2 regions of the Lysinibacillus sp. NPDC047702 genome follow, and region 2 is predicted to be linked to the other one. Evidence: a T-box and tRNA genes for the amino acid it is inferred to sense, from the RefSeq annotation. Region 2 holds a T-box; the other holds one or more tRNA genes.

Region 1 (10,446 bases), on a different contig from region 2:
TGACTATCTAAGAATTTTAACATTGCATTATAGAATTCGACTTTGTTTTCTTCATTAAGGAAACCATGGCCTTCATTCTCTTTTAGCATGTACTCCACGTCGATACCTCTAGCACGTAATGCTTCCACAATTTGATCTGATTCTGCTTTGTTTACACGTGGATCATTAGCGCCTTGTGCCACGAATAGTGGTGTTTTAATTTTATCCGCATGGAAAACTGGAGAAGCAGCTGTTAATAGCTCTTTATCCTTCTCTGGATGACCTACTCGCTCATAGAACATTTCACGCATTGTTTCCCAATATGGAGGAATTGTATTTAATAATGTAAAGATATTCGATACACCTACATAGTCAACTGCTGCTGCATATAAATCTGGTGTAAATGTAATGCCTGCTAACGTAGCATATCCGCCAAATGATGCTCCGTAAATGCCAATTCGTTTAGGGTCCGCAATACCTTGGTCAATTGCCCATTGTACGCCGTCTGTAATATCATCTTGAATTTTTAGACCCCACTGTTTATTACCAGCCTGCAGGAATTCCTTACCATAACCCGTAGAAGAACGGAAATTCACCTGTAAGACAGCATATCCGCGGTTTGCTAATAATTGCACCTCTGGATTGAAGCCCCACATATCACGTGCCCATGGACCACCATGTGGATTAACGATAAGCGGTAGATTCTTAGCTTCTTTGTTTTTTGGCAAAGTCAGATAGCCATTAATTGTTAAGCCATCTCTACTCTTATAGGAAATTGGATGCATTTCAGATAGTTCCTCAGATTTTAACCAAGGGCTTAATGTAGCCAATTCTGTCAATTTATCTGTTACAGAATCATAGTAATAATATTTTCCGAAAACCGTATCACTAGAAACACTAACAATAAATTTAGTCATTTCCTTATTGTAATCGTTAATACCTAATTCACTTTCATGAACTCCTAATTTATCTTGTATTTTACGGAATAGCTTTTCAAAGTTCTCATCAAAGAATTGGTAATGTGGTTTATCTGTTATATAAGCACCATATAATAGTTTATCCTGCTCAGCACTATATAGTACACCTGCAACGTCTACTTCTTTATTAGACATAATGACTTCTTCTTTGCCTTCTAGATCATACTTAACAACTTCTACTTTGTCTCTTCCTTTATTAGAGGTCGCATAAATATATTTATTATCCTTCGAGAAAGCAAGAGGCATCACTTCATCCCCTGCTTCTAGTTCAATAAATGGCTTAAATTCGTCTTTTTCGGAATCACGATAAAGAATTGTCCCAACTACCCCATCTGATTCAACCGCAACACGCACATTTCCGTCACGATCTGCTAACCAGTTAGAGATATTGCCAGGGTTTTTAGCAACATGTGTTGTTTTACCAGTCTTCACATTAAGCTTGTACACATCAAATACTGTCGCATCTTCTTTGTTCATCATAATCAGAATTTCATCTTTAACACCCTGCAAACCACTCAATAAACCTACAGTAACATTTGGATACGGCGTTAAATCCTTTTCCTCTGTCCCGTTAAATGTTGTAGAGTAGATATGGAAATTCTCATCTCCACCTTTATCCTTAACATATAATAATGTATCATCCTTCCAGAAGGAACCAGGTATATCTCGATCCTTTGAACTTGATACACGGACAGGCTCGCTATCATCACCCATTTTTTTCACAAAAACATTAGAACGGTTTTCCCATGCTGATGAGAACGTTATATAGTTACCATCTGGCGAAAGCTGATAGCCAAAGTTGCCTGGGCTTTTCATGAAGTCTTCTACAGAAATTTCCTTTACGCCCTCGTTATTAGTACCGTTTTTCACTTGTTTAGCATTATTTAAAATTTTGACTGCATCCTGCTTAGAAATCGTATTATCACTAATTAAAAGACCAGTAAATAATCCAAGCTTAGCTGCTTTTTCTTTGTACTCAGCAAGCGTTGCTTCTTTTTCCTCTTTATTTAAAGCTCTTACTAAAATACGTGCTGCTTCATCACGTTTAATAGCAAGGGTTAAATCCTTTAATTCCTCACCTTTTACCCACGTTGCAATGATTTGCTGACGCATAGAATCTGATCCATGCTGGAAGGTTAAAGCTGTTACAGCTAAATTAAGAAATTCCTGTGCCGTTACACTTTCCTCTTGGTCTACTACTTGTTGACTAGTTTCATTGGCAGCTCGAACCTCTTGCATTGTGACTGGATAAACAGCAGAAGTCGTTAAAATGACCGCTAATGATGCCGATAAAAATCTTTTTTTCAAAATGATTCCTCCTTATATCATTGTGCGTTATATCGTTTGTCGATATATTAAAATTATAACAACTTTAGCGTTTTTGTCAATAAATGATAATAGTTAAATATAATTCCCTTTTAAACCAGTAAAAAAGCGAACTGCCAGCAGCTCACTTTTTAATCGTTTAAAATTTGCGACTTGCCCCGCCACCAGCTGATGAACCTCCTCCAAATCCACCAAAGCCGCCTCCGCCTGAGCCTCGGCTGCTAAAGCCACCACCAAATCCTCCTGGATAGCCTCCTCTGCCACCTGAGCGAGGTCCTCTTCCACCACCGTTAGAAATAATGGAATAAAAAATAAGTACAATGACAACAAGTACAATAATCATCCATATTGGCATCTCTTTATCCTCAGCTGAATTTGTAGGTGTCTCTCCCTCCCAACTGTACTCCTCTGCAACAGTTTGAAATACTTCAGCATACGTTGCTTTAAATGCTTGATCAATGTCACCAGCACTTGCATTTGGATAAAACGCTGTATCTAATATCCGTCCAAGCTTACCATCTGGCAATGCCCCTTCAAGCCCCTGACCAACCGCAATAACGACATCATTATTGCCTTCGCCCTGACCAAATGTTGCTAATAGTAGAACACCGTTATTTTTTTGTGCATCGCCAATTCCCCAAGAGCGAATCATTTTAGTCGCATACATCTTCGGCTCCTGCCCATGAATGGATTCTACTGTGACAACCATTATTTCAGCACCTGTACCTTTGTCAAGCTGCTGTGAATAATGATTAAGCTCTTCTTTAACTGAAGAGGATAATACATTAGCAAAATCATGAATATACGTATTTTTCATGGGAGTGGGCATTGCTGCATCTGCCATTCTAATCAATACAAAAAATGAGAAACAAACGATTGCAAATTGCACAATAAAACGTTTCATTATTGCTTACCTGAATTACTAAAATCAATAGATGGCGCCTTTTCAGAGCCTGCAGCTGCTTTAAAATATTCCTTCTGCTCAAAGCCAAACATGCCTGCAATTAAATTTCCTGGGAAACGTTTAACATTTTTATTAAAGGTCTGAACTTCATTATTATAGTCTTCACGGGCAACTGCTAGCCGGTTTTCTGTTCCAGCTAATTCATCCATCAATTGTCGAAAATTAGCATCTGCCTTTAAATTTGGATAATTTTCTACCACTACAAGCAAACGACTAAGTGCGCCATTCAATGCATCGTTCGCAACTGCCTGTTCCTCTGGAGTACGTGCATTTCCCATTTGTGAGCGCGCCTCAGAAATACTAGAAATGATATCTTGCTCATGTTTGGCATACCCTTTCACGGATTCCACTAAATTCGGAATTAAATCATAGCGACGCTGAAGCTGATTTTCAACCTGAGCCCATTTTGAATCCACACTCTCTTCCGCTGTTACTAGGCTGTTGTATTTAGGAATAAATAATAAAGCTAGTAAAACTAAAATAATGATTATTATTCCTATAGGTCCAAAAGCTTTTTTCAAATTGTATTCCCTCCTTTACATGCTTACTTTTCCTTACCTCTAATGTGCTGCAAAAAAACATCTCTATTCAATATATATGCCAATGGATTTATACCGTATGAAATATATCTAAATAGACATACTAAATACTGCAACAAAATAACATTTAGGAGGCGTTTTTTTTGTCACAATCATTTCACAACGAATCAGCTAACCAACCATCATTCAACCAACAACAAAGCCTAAATCATGGTGGACATGAAGTTATGGACATGCATGAAACACTTGGCGAAATTATTGCTGGTATGAATCAATCCATTATTTTACGTCCACATGTAAAGGACCCAGAATTACTTAACATTTTGGATCGCCAATATAACTTCACTTTGGGAATGTATAACACTATTGTGGAATCATTTAAAACTGGGCATGATCCATCTGTTCCAACTGGGCGTTACCAAATGGAGACAGGCAATAACTTTACTTATGGATTAAATCCTGGACAACCTAAAAAACCAATGCAAAATGCAAATGAAATTAATGATGAAACAATTTCTGGCTTCTTATTAGGTGCTCAAAAAGGTGCAGCAAAATGTATGACAGCTGCGGCAACTGAAACTACAAACCCTGTAGTTCGTCGTGTTGTTGCAGATAGTATTCCCAACTGTATTGAAATGGCATACGAATTATCTATTTACCAAAATAAACATGGCTACTATCAAGTGCCTCAATATTCACAGCAGGATATGCGAACAATACTCGATTCATTCGGTACTACTACAAATCCTCTTCATTAAAAAAAAGCAGTCTCACATGTGATACAAATCACCTGAGACTGCTTTCCTTATTAGTTATAAAACTTTTCCTAAAAATGCTTTTGTTCGTTCATTTCGAGGATTTCCGAAAATTTCCTCCGGTGCTCCTTCTTCAACAATATAGCCGCCATCCATAAAGACCACACGATCGCCTACCTCACGTGCAAAGCCCATTTCATGTGTAACGACAATCATTGTCATTCCCTCAGCTGCTAAGTTCTTCATTACATCTAGCACCTCTTTTACCATTTCTGGATCAAGTGCTGATGTAGGTTCATCAAATAAAATCGCTTTTGGTTTCATTGCTAAAGCCCGAGCAATAGCTACACGTTGCTGCTGACCACCTGAAAGCTGTTCAGGATAGTTATATGCCTTACTATCTAAACCAACCTTCTTAAGAAGCTCATGCCCTAATGCTTCTGCGTCAGCACGACTCATCTTACGAATTTGCATAGGAGCCATTGTCACATTATCAATAACCGTCATGTGCGGAAATAAATTGAACTGTTGAAACACCATGCCTACCTCTGCACGTATTGCATTTATATTTGTTTTAGGATCATTAATCTTCACGTTTTCAATATAAATGGCACCATCAGTCACCTCTTCTAGCATATTAATGCAGCGTAAAAAGGTACTTTTCCCTGAACCAGATGGTCCTATTACACAAACTACCTGTTTTTCTTGTATTTCATAATCAATACCTTTTAACACTTCTAGCTTGCCAAAATATTTGTGTAAATTCTGAATTTTAATCATCGTGCTTCCCGCCCTTCTGCCTTACGAGGGACATAGCTATTACTGAATCGCTTCTCGATAAATGTCACAATTTTTGTTACACCATACGTTAAAACTAAATATAATAATGCTGCAACAATGTAAGGCTCCCAGAAACGGAAGCTGGCTCCTGCTACTACTTTACTTGCATATAAAATATCTGGAGCAGCAATAACTGTTACTAATGAGGAATCCTTTAATAGCGCAATAAATTCATTCCCTAAAGGTGGGATCATTCGTCTAAATGCCTGTGGTAAAATGACCTTTCTCATCGCTTGGTTATGTGTTAAGCCAAGTGATCGAGCTGCCTCCATCTGACCTTTCGCAATACTTTGAATGCCCGCACGGAAGATTTCCGCATTATAGGCCGCACAGTTTAAAATAAGTGCCGTTATCCCTGACACCATATAACCTAAAGAGTGTCCAAAAATCGTAGGTATTACGGCTAAGTGAATTAATAAAATTTGCACTAGCATTGGTGTTCCACGGAATAAATCAACATAAAGCTTACATGGCCAATAAATCCATTTTTTCGTTGATAATTTTCCGAGCCCTAAAAATAATCCTAAAAAAATACCACCAAAATAACCACTGAGTGTCAAAATTAATGTTACGCCAATACCACGTATAAACATATCTCGGTAGTTCCAGACTATGTCCCAGCGTAAGTCAAAGATGTCCATCCGAAAACCCCATTTCCCCTAAAAAGTTACGAAAGAATATGAAACCGCTAGCCTATCAACTATGCGCTAGGGGCATCATTATCCTTGTCTTACTTAAAGTCTGAGCCAGTAATTTCTTTTAATTTACCGTTTTCTTTAATCTTTTGTAGACCTTCATTTAATAGGTTTAAAAGCTCTTTATTTCCTTTTTGAACCATGAAGCCATAATATTCTTTTTCAAATGCATCATCTTCTACTATTTTAAGTTTTTGATCTGGATGTGCTTTGATATATTCATAAACTACTGCATTATCACCGATCGCAGCATCTACATTGCCATTCAGCATTTCTTGGATAGCCACTGGTTGATTTTCAAATGCCATAATTTTTGTACTAGCATCACCCTGTAGTTTTTTGGCAGCTTCGTGACCAGTAGCATTAATTTGTACCGAAATCTTTTTATCTTTTAACTCAGCTAATGACTTAATCTTTGAATCTTCTTTTACAACAATTAATAATTGAGATTCATAATATGGCTCTGTAAAATCAAATGACTCTTTACGCTTTTCATTAATTGTGATCCCTGATGCCCCAATATCTGTTTCACCATTTTGAATTGTTTGGAATACAGGCTCCCAACCAATATTTTGCCATTCTACTTCAAAGTTCATTTCATCAGCAATAGCCTTCAAAATATCGACATCAATCCCTACAATATTCCCTTTATCGTCAATTGATTCAAAAGGAGCGAAAGTAGCCTCAGTACCTACCTTATAAACTTTTTTACCGCTTCCACCATCCTCTGCTGGTGCACTACCTGATGATTTATCTTCCTTCGCGCCACATCCTGCTAGAGCTAGCATTAGTGCTGCCACGAGCATAAGTAACATGGTTAATCTTTTTTTCATAGCGTTTCCCCCTAAAATAAGTTTTTCCGAAATATGACTTCATTTTTCACAATTCGGAAATGTTCGACTATTAGGTCAATTATAGTAACATTATTGCCAATAGACAATAACTTTTCGTATAAAAGTAATTATTTTTTCATAAAAATTTATCTCTATGCGTTATTTTAGCAAAAAACGGTATGAATAAACGAAAATAGCATCAAAAATGTATATTTATACACGGCTAATCATGCCATAATTAGATAGTTTTAGTCAAAAAAAAAAGAATCCCCTCAGATAGGATTCTTTTTTTCGACTAGATGGCTAGTCCTCACGTACAGTATGTTCACTAAAAAATAATTTGGAGTTGTTGCTTTTTTTGAAGGTTTGAATGGAACAAATACGGGAATAATGCCAATTAGGGCAGTATTTCCACTATTTTCCCTTCTTTCTCCACTAAGCAGGCTGCTAAACTACTTATTAGGAGAATCGAGCTATAAATGTATATCAAATAATCAGTAAAATGGCGCCCTCGGAGGGAATCGAACCCCCAGTGCAAGAACCGGAATCTTACGTGTTATCCATTACACCACGAGGGCAATTAAAAAACAAAAAAAAAGTACTCACTCTAGGCTTTATGAAAAGCATGATGTAGATAATCCTCATTTTTTGAAGCATACCCGCAAAATAGTGAACCGTACTTTAAACTTATGACCTTAACTATTATACAAACGTATTGCTAACAATTCAACTATAGAATGCAAAAACAATTTATTTTTTTTATTTCACTTTAGCAGGGTTAATATTTGACCTTCCCTGACTATAATGTGTATGATAAGGATACAGCTGAAATACAACAGAAGTTTTCAGCAAAAGTATTCGAATTTAGTTTTATTAAGGAGGATTTAACATGAATTTAATTCCTACAGTTATTGAACAAACAAGCCGTGGTGAACGTGCCTATGACATCTATTCACGACTACTAAAAGACCGCATCATCCTTTTAGGAAGTGCGATTGATGACAACGTGGCTAACTCTATCGTAGCACAGCTTTTATTCCTACAAGCTGAAGATCCAGATAAAGATATCTCACTTTATATTAACTCACCAGGTGGATCAATCACTGCCGGTATGGCCATCTATGACACAATGCAAATTATCAAACCACAAGTGCAGACAATTTGTATCGGTATGGCAGCATCTATGGGGGCATTCCTACTTGCAGCAGGTGAGCCTGGTAAACGATTCGCATTACCAAATGCAGAAGTAATGATTCACCAACCACTTGGTGGTGCACAGGGTCAAGCAACTGAGATTGAAATCGCTGCAAAACGAATTTTATTCCTACGTGAAAAATTAAATGGTATCTTATCAGAACGTACTGGGCAACCGCTTGAAGTCATTTCAAGAGATACAGATCGTGATAACTTCATGACGGCTGAACGTGCAAAAGAATATGGCTTAATCGACCATATTATGGACCGTAACGACCGTAAATAACACAGTACAGACATCTCAGATTTAGTTCTGAGATGTCTTTTTTTACTTTTAATCCATTCTATCCGTCACATTAGCTCCGCTATCCACCACTTCTAGTAATTAGATACACAAAAAACTGCCCAATTTATTGGACAGTCTTTATATTTAATCTTCTTTTTCGATTAATTCTGCCAATGCTGTAACCGCTTGCTCAGCATCGTTGCCTTCACTGCTTAAAACTACCTCTGTTCCTTTGGCAATAGCTAAGCTCATTACACCCATAATGGATTTAGCATTAACTTTTTTCTCATCCTTCTCAAGAAAGATATCTGCACTAAAACGATTTGCCTCTTGAACAAATAACGCTGCTTGTCTAGCCTGTAGTCCTAATTTTAATTTGACTTGGACTCTTCTCTCGGTCATTCTCAAAACTCCCCTTTACTACCGTTCATCTTATTAGTTTTATCTTACCTCACTTACTAGCAAAAGAACAATACGCGATTACGCATCACATTCATACCTGAAAAGTATGAAAACTTAACCGCCTATCTTTTCTCCACGTCTTAATGCATCTGCTATTTCGTCGATTTTTCGTAAACGATGATTGACACCTGATTTACTGACCGTTCCGCTTGATACCATTTCACCCAGTTCTTTAAGTGTGACATCTTGATATTCCACTCGTAAACGAGCAATTTCCCGAAGCTTTTCTGGTAATTGATCTAAACCAATGGAATTTTCAATAAATCGAATATTTTCTACCTGACGCAATGCTGCACCTATTGTTTTATTTAAGTTTGCTGTTTCACAATTGACAATACGGTTAACACTATTCCTCATATCCCGCAATATACGAACGTCCTCAAACTTCATCATTGCCTGATGAGCTCCTACAATATTAAGAAAATCAGAAATTTTTTCTGCCTCTTTTAAATAGGTCACAAAGCCCTTTTTCCGTTCTATTGTTTTTGCATTTAGCTCAAATTCATTCATCACATCCATTAAAGCCTCGCCATGCTCTTTATATAAAGAATAGATTTCTAAATGGTAGGCTGATGTTTCTGGATTATTAACAGAGCCGCCTGCTAAAAATGCACCTCGTAAATATGCTCTTTTTTGACCACTTTTTTTAATGAGCTTTGGAGAAATCGTATGATTGAATTGAAAGTCGTCTGAGATGATTTCTAAATCAATTAATAGCTCACGTGCACCTTCTCTTACACGGCAAATATATACGTTATTTTTTTTCAAACGCATTTTCTTTCGGACAAGTAACTCGACGTTATACGGATACAACTTTTTCATAATCGTATAGAGTCTTCTTGCAATTGCAGCGTTTTCAGTTTGTACGTCTAAGCTTAGCTGTTTATTCGCAAAGGATAATGAACCATTCATACGAATTAGGGCAGATACTTCTGCTTTCATACAATGATTGTCCGCTTCTATTTGCGTTAATTCTTTTTTTGTTTCAGAAGCAAAAGACATATCACGTGCCCCCCTTTCAACTTTCAGTTCTATGTATATGCTCATCCTATCATATACAATAAGCGCTTTATGATTGTATTTTTAGATTGTTTACTTTTTGTTTATAAATATTTGCGTATTCTACTAGCCATTTAGCAACATTTGCCGCATTATGACGAACCGTTCCATCTGACCGAATCGTTGCAATATCGCGCTTAATAACCTCTAATCCCATACTTTCAAGCTTTGCCACATCAAATGTTACAGGTTCCGCACATTCTTCCTTATAAAGCTCCTGTACAGGATGTGGTAACTTCTCTTCATTTACTAAAATAGAATCGATAAAGGAAGCGCCAACATGTTCGTAAATTGCTTTTACATGATCTCCTGCTGTATAGGAAATGGTTTCACCCTTTTGAGTCATTAAATTACAAACATAAATTTTTCTTCCTTTAGCTCTTACGACAGCCTCACCAATTTCTTTGACAAGCAGATTAGGTATGATACTCGTATATAAGCTACCAGGACCAATTAAAATATAATCCGCACGATGGATTGCTCGTATTGCCTCTGGTAACGGTTTCACATTTTCAGGCACTAAAAAAACACGACTAA
Region 2 (10,446 bases):
TGACAGTAGAAGTATCCTCTAAACCTGGTGTATAGATTGTCTGCATTCGTGTAAGTTGGTATGGCTTTAATGGTACAATCAACAAGTATCCGATTACGCATATTAACAGGAAACTAAAAGCAGCAGTACATGCTAGCTTTAGCCTGCGAGAAAAGTTGCTTGCATAAAATAATGAGGCAACAATCGCTGTGTATGTAAAGAATAGTGAAATGTCTGGCAAAAGGATGTAAAAGTACACACCGATAGAATAAAGAATAAGCAGCCACCAAAATGATTTTTTTTGTTTAGCAAAAAGCCCTGCAAACGCAATTAAAAAGAGAGGCAATGTCATCCAACCTTTAAGCTCAAGTGGACCAGCTTTAAAAAAGATAACACCATTCATCACTTGATTACCATTTAAGATAATGAGAAATAACACACTTGCCAGTACATACAAATGCATAGAATAGCCCTCTAGCTTTCGAAAATCGAGTCGCATTAAGACAATCGTCGCAACAATGCCACCAACAACAATCACGATATTGCGGACAATAAAATCTCTTAACAAGAACTCAGCTGGAAAAAGTGGTAAGAAGCTACAAAGTGACGCTAGCAGAAATGAAATAATGAGCATCCAATCGATTTTTGGCTGATGAATCTGATTAAGCGATATACCAAGCTTTGTAGCATTACCCATTTCACGCACAGCCTGTTGTTCTGCATCGATATCGCTATATCCCTTTTCCAGCCAAGCATGCTTCGACTTCTCTAAATGATAGGTCAGCTCCTTTTCAACTACATCATGTGCCTCCTTGTTATGAATATGTCTCTTTGTATGTTGAATATATTGCTTAATCGTTTGCATAACGTGCCTCCTTCAATAATTGCTGAATGGAAGGGCGTTCATGCATTTCTTTGTTGAGCTTTGTCAGTAGCTTAATTCCTTTATGTGAAAGAACATATCGCTTTTCATTTTCGTACCATTCACTAACAATGAGTTGTTGCTGTTCAAGGCGATGTAGCATAGCATAAATCATTCCCTCGTTAAAATGAACTACTGCTTTGTTTTTTGTATAAAGAAGTTGTGTAAGCTCATATCCTGAACGCATCGTTTGCAGCATCGGTAATAGCACTTGATCCGAAAATTCCTCTTGAATACCTTTACGTACAACTTCTCGATGCTTCTCTGTAAACTGCACTTTTTGAAACTGACTTTTCATAACTTGTTTAAAACGTGATTCCGTCAAATGGATTCCCTCCTAATGTTTTTTATAACAAAGAACGTGCCTTACGAAGTCTCGTTTTGACTGTATTTTTATTTAACGCTAGAAGGCAGGCAATCTCCTGTACCGAGTATTCCTCAAAATAATAAAAGTAAATAAGTTCACGATATTTGACAGGAAGTGCCATCACTAAGTCAAATAATGCCTCCTCCTCACTATTTTTTACAACTTGCTCAAGCAAATCACCCGTTTCTAATGTTTGAGCTAAGACATTCGTTTCAGTGACATAAACATTTTTTTTGTACCAGCTCTTTAGATAGTCTTTTGTATGATTGATAGCAATACGCCACAACCATGTCTTCAAACTAGCATTTCCCTGGTAAGTGGACAATGCCTTATAGCATTTGATAAAAATTTCTTGTGTTAAATCCTCTGCAAGTGCGACATCATGTACATATGTATAAACAAGCTGTAGAACTTCCTGACCATAATCAGTCATAAGCTCCTCAATCAACTGATTTCGCGATAATCCACTGATAGATATCACTTCCTCCATCTCCATACCTCCTTCCTGTTCATATATTAGACGAGTACCACATAATACCGGTTTTATTTTTTCTATACTAATGTAATCCTGCCAAGTATTCTATCGTAAGTTCTTAAATCAAAAGTTGACTTTCATTTTAAGCTACTGTAAAATATTTTGAAATTACAGTTAAATTCAATGAAAAAGAGAGTAGTTTATGGATAACTGGAAAGCGAATTGGGGGTAGTGTAAGCCTAATGCAGGAGCCATAAATGAAACGCACTTTGGAGAAGATTCTCGAAAAAGAAGTAGAGAATATCGGGGAGTCACCTCGTTAACAATGGAAAGTGGTCATTTGGAATGGCAACTAGAGTGGTACCACGGGATAACTATGCTCTCGTCTCTATCTATTAGAGACGGGAGCTTTTTTATTTTTATTAGAGGAGGAAGATGAAAAATGAACATGAAGGAACAAATAGCCAAAAGCATTGCTGTTGCATTAAAGGATCAGCTCACAGTTAAAGAAATTCAACATTTATTAGAAAAACCAAAAAAATTAGAGCTAGGGGATGTAGCTTTTCCGTGCTTTACTCTTGCTAAAAAATGTAGAAAATCACCTCACAATATCGCCGAAGAGATAAAAAACAATTTGACATGTGAAATCATAAAGGATGTTCAAGCAATAGGAGGATACGTAAATATATTTTTTAATCAGTCAATCGTTACAAAACAGGTGCTTACTAAAATTTTAATAGAACAACATTTATATGGAAGCCAACAGGAATCGAAAGGGAATGTTGTCATTGATTTTTCTTCTCCTAACATCGCGAAGCCATTTTCTATGGGACATTTACGTTCTACTGTAATTGGCAATGCTTTAGCTAATATTGCCGAAAAAAATGGCTACCAAGCAATTCGCATCAATCATTTAGGAGACTGGGGAACACAGTTTGGTAAGTTAATTGTTGCCTATAGACGATGGGGCAATCAACAGGCGATTGCTAATGCGCCGATTGAAGAATTATTAAGAATTTATGTGAAATTTCATGAAAAAGCAGAACAGGATGAAACCCTTAATGAAGAGGCACGTGCTACATTTAAAGCATTGGAGGATGGGGATGGAGAGGCATTAGCGCTGTGGCAATGGTTTAGAGATGCATCATTAGACGAATTTAATACTATCTATCAACTTCTTGGAATTCACTTTGATTCATACAATGGGGAAGCCTTCTACAACGACAAAATGGCAACGATTGTCAAGGAGCTAGAAGAAAAAGAGCTACTTATAAAATCTGATGGGGCATTTGTTGTGGAAGTTGAACAGATGCCACCTTGTTTAATTACAAAAACAGACGGTGCGACACTTTACGCAACTCGTGATTTGGCAGCTGCATTCTATCGTAAACAGCACTATGACCCTAAAAAAATATTTTATGTGGTTGGCAATGAACAGTCCCTACATTTTAATCAGCTATTTTGGGTTATAGAGAAAATGGGGTATGGATGGGCAAAGGATTTACAGCATGTGCCTTTTGGGATGATTCTAAAAGACGGTAAAAAAATGTCAACTCGTAAAGGTAAAATAGTTCTATTAGGTGAGGTGCTGAAAGAAGCGATTACTACCGCAAAACGCAATATTGAGGAAAAAAATCCAAAGCTAAAGCAGAAAGATATTGTAGCCCATCAAGTTGGTGTTGGAGCGGTTATATTTAATGATTTAAAAAATGATCGTCTACATGATATAGAGTTTTCTCTTGAGCAAATGATGAATTTCGAAGGGGAAACAGGTCCATATATTCAATACACTTATGCACGTATATCATCCCTCTTGGAAAAAGTAAATGAACCTGGCAAGGAATTATCTATTGAAAAATTAGGTGAGCAAGCATGGCCAGTTATTTTACTACTAGAACAGTTTCCAAAAGTAATTTCTAATGCTTTTGAGCAGGCAGATCCGTCACAAATTGCTAGATATGCCTTAAACTTAGCTCGTTTATTTAATAAATACTATGCTCAAAATAAAATATTAGCTGAAGATCATATTAGAGCATCACGCTTAGCTTTCTGTCAATGTGTCGCTATCATTTTAAAAGAATCATTAGCATTATTAGGTATTGCAGCACCAAAGAATATGTAAATGAAACACATCTACTATACTGTGGTAGATGTGTATTTAAATTGACCAGTACTGGAAAAAATGATAAAAGGGAATAGAAAGAAATCAGAGGTCTGACAATAATAGTAGATTTTACAGATTAGAGAGAAGGTTTAACAGAATATGATGAAAAAGCAATGGACGGTTTCCTCGGTGCTTATGGTTGTATGTATTTTTTTCATTGCCCTCAATATGCGTCCAGCCGTAACCGCAATTGGACCACTCTATAATGTTTTATTGGAGTCGTTACATATATCTAATACAAAAATGAGCTTTTTAACATCCATACCAGTATTTTGTATGGGACTCTTTGCACCCATTGCTGTACCATTACAAAAAAAATTCGGCACAAAAACATCTATTACGTTCTTAATTCTAATTCTTGCTTTAGCAAATGGATTGCGTTTTCTAAAAGAAAGTTATGGGTTACTTGTGATCACAAGCTTTCTTGCAGGATTTGCGATTGCACTTATTGGTCCAATGCTAAATGCCTACATCAAGAAGAAATTTCCTAATCGTTTCACTACAGTTGTCGGAATTTATTCATTTGGAATAGGAACAGGTGCAACATTGAGCGCAGCACTAACCGTAATGTTTTATAGTCATTTTTATGGTAGCTGGACAATAGCTCTAGGTAGCTGGTCAATCCTAGCGCTTTTCGCCTTACTGATGTGGTATCTGTTGATACAAAAAGAGGAGCAGGAGCTATCAAGGAACGATGAAAAGTCTGAACATTCAACCCGAAATCCTTGGAAAAGTATCCAGGCTTGGACAATGTTAATTTATTTTGGCTTACAAACATCACTATTTTTTTCAATAATGTCCTGGTTAGTACCAATTTTGCAGGATAAGGGCTATTCACTTGGTGCAGCAAGCACGATTTTAACATGTATGTCTTTCATACAAATGATTGGTAATATTGTAGTTCCAATACTGATGGAAAAATGGACGAGCCGGTTAGCATGGCTTTTTGCTTTAGGGGTTTTAGGCATCTTAGGATTTGCATTATTATGGGTGGGCTCAGGTATGTGGCTATTATTTGCGGTGCTTATCATTGGAATCGTCTTAAGTGGTTTATTTCCAATAGGGTTATTATTGCCATTGGATGAGGCAAGAACGAATGAGGAGACGAATAGTTGGTCGTCTATGGTGTTGTCTGGCGGATTTATAATAAGCGCCATCATTCCAATTGTGATAGGCTATTGCTATGATATTACTGGAAATCATACAGTGACTTTTGCTATTTTCATGACCATAATGCTTGGTATTATGGCAACAACTTTTAGTTTAAAGAAAAATTCTCTCTAAGGCATGCAAAAGCATGTCTTTTTTAAAAATTATTTTCGCCACAAATTATAAGTCAAATTTCATAACAAAGATATAAAAGAAACACTTTTTATAGGTAAAATGAATTGATTAAAAGATGCAGGTAATATTTTTATAGTATAGCTCCACTAATAATATTATTATGTAAACTTGAAACGTATATAAACCTTGTTTATGATAGAAAAGAAAGAAGCTGAAAGAAAGTATTGGTGAAGCTATGCGGAAGAAGATGCTCATTTTGGGAGCGACAGCTATTCTATTAGCAGGCTGTGGTAATCAAACAGTGGCAGAACTGTTTCAGACAAAAAAATCAGAGACAAAATCAGAAAAAGCGGTAACAAAACAGGAAGAGAAAATTGTGCCAGAGGTAAAAGTTGTTGGTGAAAACGGTATTGGTGCAGGGCTTATTGTCAGTCAGGATAAGGATAAGCTTTACATAGTCACAAATGGTGCGCTCGTAGCCTCTAAGCCAGTTGCATTCATTGAATTTGCGAATAATAAACTTATGGAAGCGACTGTGCATTATATGTCTACAGCACATAATATCGCCATCTTACAAGTATCCTATAAAAGCTCAGTAAAGGTACCGACAGTATATAATGGAGATTTAAATCAGCTTTCGGTTTATGTCGATGGTTTGCCACACATCATTCATAAATACAGTGATAAAGTTGCTGCTTATTATATAGATGTAGAACAACCATTACCTTTAGGAAGCCCTGTACTGGAGGCAGAGAATGGTGAGTTTGTAGGTATCTACTTTAATCGTCAGCAAAACGATGTTTCACAGCCATACATATTGCCATTTAAAGACATAGCTCAGCTAGTTGATGAATGGATTGAAGAGGGAATGAGAGTTAGTGATCGACTTTCTCAATCAAAAAATTTGTACCCCTATATAGAGCAAGGGAATCAAGTAGCTGTAAAGCAGGCTATAGAAAAGTACGGGAAAAATATTTTTGCATATAATGAAGATGAAATTAAGCAATTTTTAGATGTATTCCATAAGCATTTAAAAGCTGCTGTCGATATACAGGACGCTAGTGTGATGGAATCTATAGTTGGAGCAGATAATTTACAGGAAACTTTGAAAAATATGGTCTCTTACTATGCCTCTAAACAGGCAAAAATTAATTTTTCCAAGACTACTATAAAAAACATTGAAGTGGTAGAGCAGCATATGGTGGTGCGTGCAATAACAGAATATTTACTGACGAATTCTGCAGGGCAGGAGGCACTTGCTAACTCAAAGATGCTTTATGAAATTAAAAAAAATGAACAGGGCGAGTATAAGCTTATTCGTCTAACTACTGAGGAGTGAAAAGTTGGATGGAGCAGGCAAGACAAATGTTACAACATCATTTTGGCTATGATTCATTCCGTAATGGACAGGCACAAATTATTCAGCAGACATTACAGGGACAATCAAGTCTTTGTGTCATGCCAACTGGTGGCGGGAAATCAATTTGCTATCAAATTCCGGCTCTTATGCTAGAAGGCTTAACTGTTGTGATATCCCCTCTTATTTCTCTTATGCAAGATCAGGTAGAGGCATTACGTGCGGCAAATATCCCAGCGGCTTATATTAACAGTACCTTATCCGTACAGGAAGTGGATGAAACAATGCAGCTTGCAAGTGCGGGTTATTTAAAGCTGCTTTATATAGCACCAGAGAGATTGGAAAGTGCTGCGTTTTTACAGGCACTATCCTATTTGTCAGTACCGCTTTTAGCTGTAGATGAGGCCCATTGTATTTCTCAATGGGGGCATGATTTTAGACCAAGCTATCGAGCTATTCAAAAATTATTTACATTGTGGCCACAAAAGCCAACAGTCTTAGCACTTACAGCAACAGCAACGCCAGCGGTATGTGAGGATATAAGACAGTTATTAGAGATTGACGAGCAATCAGCAGTCATTACAGGCTTTGCGCGTGATAACCTAGCTTTTTCAGTATTAATTGGTGAAAATAAAGAACGTTATATTAAAAATTACCTCACTAAGAACAAGCAGGAAGCGGGCATTATTTATGCGGCAACCAGAAAGGCTGTGGATGCAATATATGACGTCTTAAGTCGTTCTGGCGAATCTGTCGCCAAGTACCATGCAGGGCTGGCAGAAGAGCTACGTATGTCAGAGCAAGAGCGCTTTTTAAAAGATGAGGCGCGTATTATGGTGGCGACCAATGCATTTGGCATGGGTATAGATAAGAGCAATGTACGTTTCGTTATTCACTATCAAATGCCCCGCAATATGGAGAGCTATTATCAGGAAGCAGGGCGAGCAGGACGCGATGGTTTACCAAGTGCCTGCATTTTACTATATGCATCAGGGGATGTTCAAACACAGCGTTTCTTAATTGAACAAACACAGGATGAATCGCGAATTACCCAGGAGCTAGTAAAGCTGCAAACGATGGTGGATTACTGTCATACAGAGGGATGCTTACAAAATGCAATTCTCCTGTATTTTGGTGAGAAGGCAGGAGAGCCTTGTGGTCGTTGTGGTAATTGTAATGATGGGCGAGAGGTCAAGGATGTAACGGTAGATGCGCAAAAAGTGCTTGCCTGCGTCGTACGGATGGGACAAAAATTTGGTAAGACAATGGTGGCCCAAGTGCTAATTGGTTCTAAAAATCAAAAGATGACGGAATTTGGCTTTGCACGTTTATCTACTTATGGCATTTTAAAAGGGCAATACTCTTCAAAAGATGTCTCCAGTTTTATTGAATTTTTAATTGCGGAAGGATTACTAGCTGTAAAGCACGGTACGTATCCAACCATCTATGTATCAGAGGAAGGCAAAGCGGTTTTACTGGGTAATCGCAAGGTGATGCGAAAAGAAGCTGTAATTGTGCGTAAACTGGCAGACAATGATCCACTATTCGAGCATTTAAGAGTATTACGAAAAGAGATTGCAGATGAAGAACAAGTACCACCATTTGTGGTGTTCTCTGATAAAACATTACGAGAATTATGCGAGCAAAAACCAATGGAACTTGAAGGCTTACGACGAGTTAGTGGGATTGGTGAAGTAAAGTTCGAAAAATATGGCAAACGATTCTTCGAGGCACTCCAATCATTTTTGAAAACAGCTTCTGATCATTAATTATATAGAGAGGCTAGGACAAAGCTGGTCAAAACCTAAAAGCGTGAGAAATCAATTTAGAAACGTTGATTTCTCGCGCTTTTCTAACTTTAATTTTTGTTCGAAACTAGTTTTATATTTATTTTTTCCAATGCTCTGTAATAAACTGATCTCTACCCGAAATCGCTCGGTCCTTCTGATAATGCTCAGGCTCTTTTTTATAATAATCCTGATGATAATCTTCAGCAGGATAAAAGTGTTGAGTATCACGAATTGTGGTTACAATAGGCTTATCAAAGCGTCCACTTTTTGCTAATTTTTCTTTGGATGCTTCGGCAATTCGTTTTTGTTCTTCTGAATAGGTAAAAATTGCCGTTGTATAGGATTCACCGCGGTCATGAAATTGACCGTAAGCATCTGTTGGATCAATTTGCATCCAGTAGATATCTAGAAGCTGCTCATAGCTAAAGATACCAGGGTCAAATTCAATTTCTACAACTTCTAAATGGCCGGAATTGCCTTTTTTAACATCCTCATAAGTTGGATTTTCTAAATGGCCACCCATATAACCTGAAGTAATTTTATGTATGCCATCCCATTCTATAAATGGCTTGACCATACACCAAAAACAACCACCCGCAAATGCAGCTTTTTCTATCATAGTTTATCATCCTTTCTAACGTGAAAATATTATAGCATTATTTTGCTCTCGACTGACACTTTAGGTGTAAAATAACGATTAGATGGATAATTGTAGCATGCATAATATTTTGATGAAACTTTCCTTATGGTGAATCGTTACATTAACTATATTACAATAGAGGAGTTATGAAGTATGGAAGAGCAAGAGTATTCAAGACGCTCACAACGTCCCAAAAAACGTCGATTGCGTAAAGGTAGAGCATTATTATCATTGCTATTGCTATGTGTCATTGTTCTGGTTGGTTATTCAGTGATGCAATATCGAAGCGGGCTTGAGCTAGCAAATGACACAAAAGTAGCGCAGGAGGATTTTAGCGGTGATACGGTTAAAGGGGATATTGAAAATTATTTATTATTAGGTGTTGATAGTCGCGGAGAAGAAAAATCACGTACGGATACCATGATGGTTTTATCATGGGATAAGAAAACAAATGATATCAAGCTTGTATCATTAATGCGGGATATATATGCAGATATTCCCGGCTACCAATCGTATAAGCTCAATACAGCTTATTATCTAGGCGGTGTGCAATTATTAAAGGAAACAATCAGCAATATGTTTAGTCTTCCTATTCATCATTATGCCATTATAGATTTTAAAAATTTTGAATCACTAGTAGATATTTTAGCGCCAAATGGGGTTGAAATAAATGTTGAAAAAGATATGTCTGAAAAGATAGGTGTTTCCTTAAAGCAGGGTGTGCATAACCTAAACGGGAAAGAATTACTTGGTTATGCTCGTTTCCGACACGATGCAGAGGGAGATTTTGGCCGTGTGGCGCGTCAGCAAAAGGTTATTGAAGCCATAAAGAATGAAGTGCTAGCACCTCAAAATATTTTGAACTTACCAAAGTTTGTTGGAGCAGCACAAGGGTATGTAACAACAGACTATTCCTCCTCTGGGGAAATTCAGCAGGTTCTCAAAATGGTGTCAAAAGGGAAGGTCAAAATTGAAAAGGCCACCATCCCAATTGAGGGAAGCTATCAATTCCAGAACTTTAGTCATGCAGGGGATTCAATCGTTATTGATGTTGAAAAAAATAAAGCCTTTTTAAGTGAATTTTTGGGTATGCAGCTGGAGTGATGGTTCGCATAAGTCAACATTATCCTGTAATATAAAGGTAAAGCATTTGGATTGGGGTGGGTATATGGAAAAAGAAAGACCAAAAGAGCGGTCTAATTTGTTTTCAACAAAGTTTATCCGCTTTTTAGGTGGTAAAAACTTATTTTTTACACTCATTACTTTATTATTGTTGGCATGTGTAATTTTTATGTTCCAAAAGGTTTCCTTTATATTTACCCCGCTGAAAGTATTATTTGAGGTAGTGATTTTACCAGGGGTACTTGCCATCATCGCCTATTATTTATTGCGCCCATTATTAGGAATTTTAGAAAATTGGCGTATTCCAAGAATATGGGGTATTTTGATTTTATATATCGCTGTCATC

The links. The T-box of region 2 lies ahead of argS (arginine--tRNA ligase). A T-box ahead of a tRNA ligase gene usually reads a tRNA of that ligase, here a tRNA-Arg.
Region 1: it encodes a tRNA-Arg, which carries the amino acid that the T-box ahead of argS (arginine--tRNA ligase) is inferred to sense. The anticodon was not compared.

The regions. Positions count from the first base shown of each region.
Region 1 covers NZ_JBNNMG010000009.1:81,871-92,316, reverse strand. The annotation lists gene ACQKIM_RS07160 (S9 family peptidase) at 1-2,264, opposite strand, end outside; gene ACQKIM_RS07155 (TPM domain-containing protein) at 2,422-3,186, opposite strand; gene ACQKIM_RS07150 (LemA family protein) at 3,186-3,767, opposite strand; gene ACQKIM_RS07145 (spore coat protein) at 3,929-4,543, shown strand; gene ACQKIM_RS07140 (amino acid ABC transporter ATP-binding protein) at 4,598-5,320, opposite strand; gene ACQKIM_RS07135 (amino acid ABC transporter permease) at 5,317-6,021, opposite strand; gene ACQKIM_RS07130 (basic amino acid ABC transporter substrate-binding protein) at 6,111-6,908, opposite strand; tRNA gene ACQKIM_RS07125 (tRNA-Arg) at 7,412-7,486, opposite strand; gene clpP (ATP-dependent Clp endopeptidase proteolytic subunit ClpP) at 7,798-8,388, shown strand; gene ACQKIM_RS07115 (HPr family phosphocarrier protein) at 8,533-8,790, opposite strand; gene whiA (DNA-binding protein WhiA) at 8,905-9,852, opposite strand; gene ACQKIM_RS07105 (gluconeogenesis factor YvcK family protein) at 9,920-10,446, opposite strand, start outside.
Region 2 covers NZ_JBNNMG010000055.1:11,204-21,649, reverse strand. The annotation lists gene ACQKIM_RS20880 (FtsW/RodA/SpoVE family cell cycle protein) at 1-844, opposite strand, end outside; gene ACQKIM_RS20875 (helix-turn-helix transcriptional regulator) at 831-1,226, opposite strand; gene ACQKIM_RS20870 (sigma-70 family RNA polymerase sigma factor) at 1,249-1,758, opposite strand; T-box leader at 1,918-2,136, shown strand; gene argS (arginine--tRNA ligase) at 2,186-3,865, shown strand; gene ACQKIM_RS20860 (CynX/NimT family MFS transporter) at 4,007-5,191, shown strand; gene ACQKIM_RS20855 (TcaA NTF2-like domain-containing protein) at 5,439-6,530, shown strand; gene recQ (DNA helicase RecQ) at 6,539-8,317, shown strand; gene msrA (peptide-methionine (S)-S-oxide reductase MsrA) at 8,436-8,957, opposite strand; gene ACQKIM_RS20840 (LCP family protein) at 9,132-10,082, shown strand; gene ACQKIM_RS20835 (AI-2E family transporter) at 10,147-10,446, shown strand, end outside.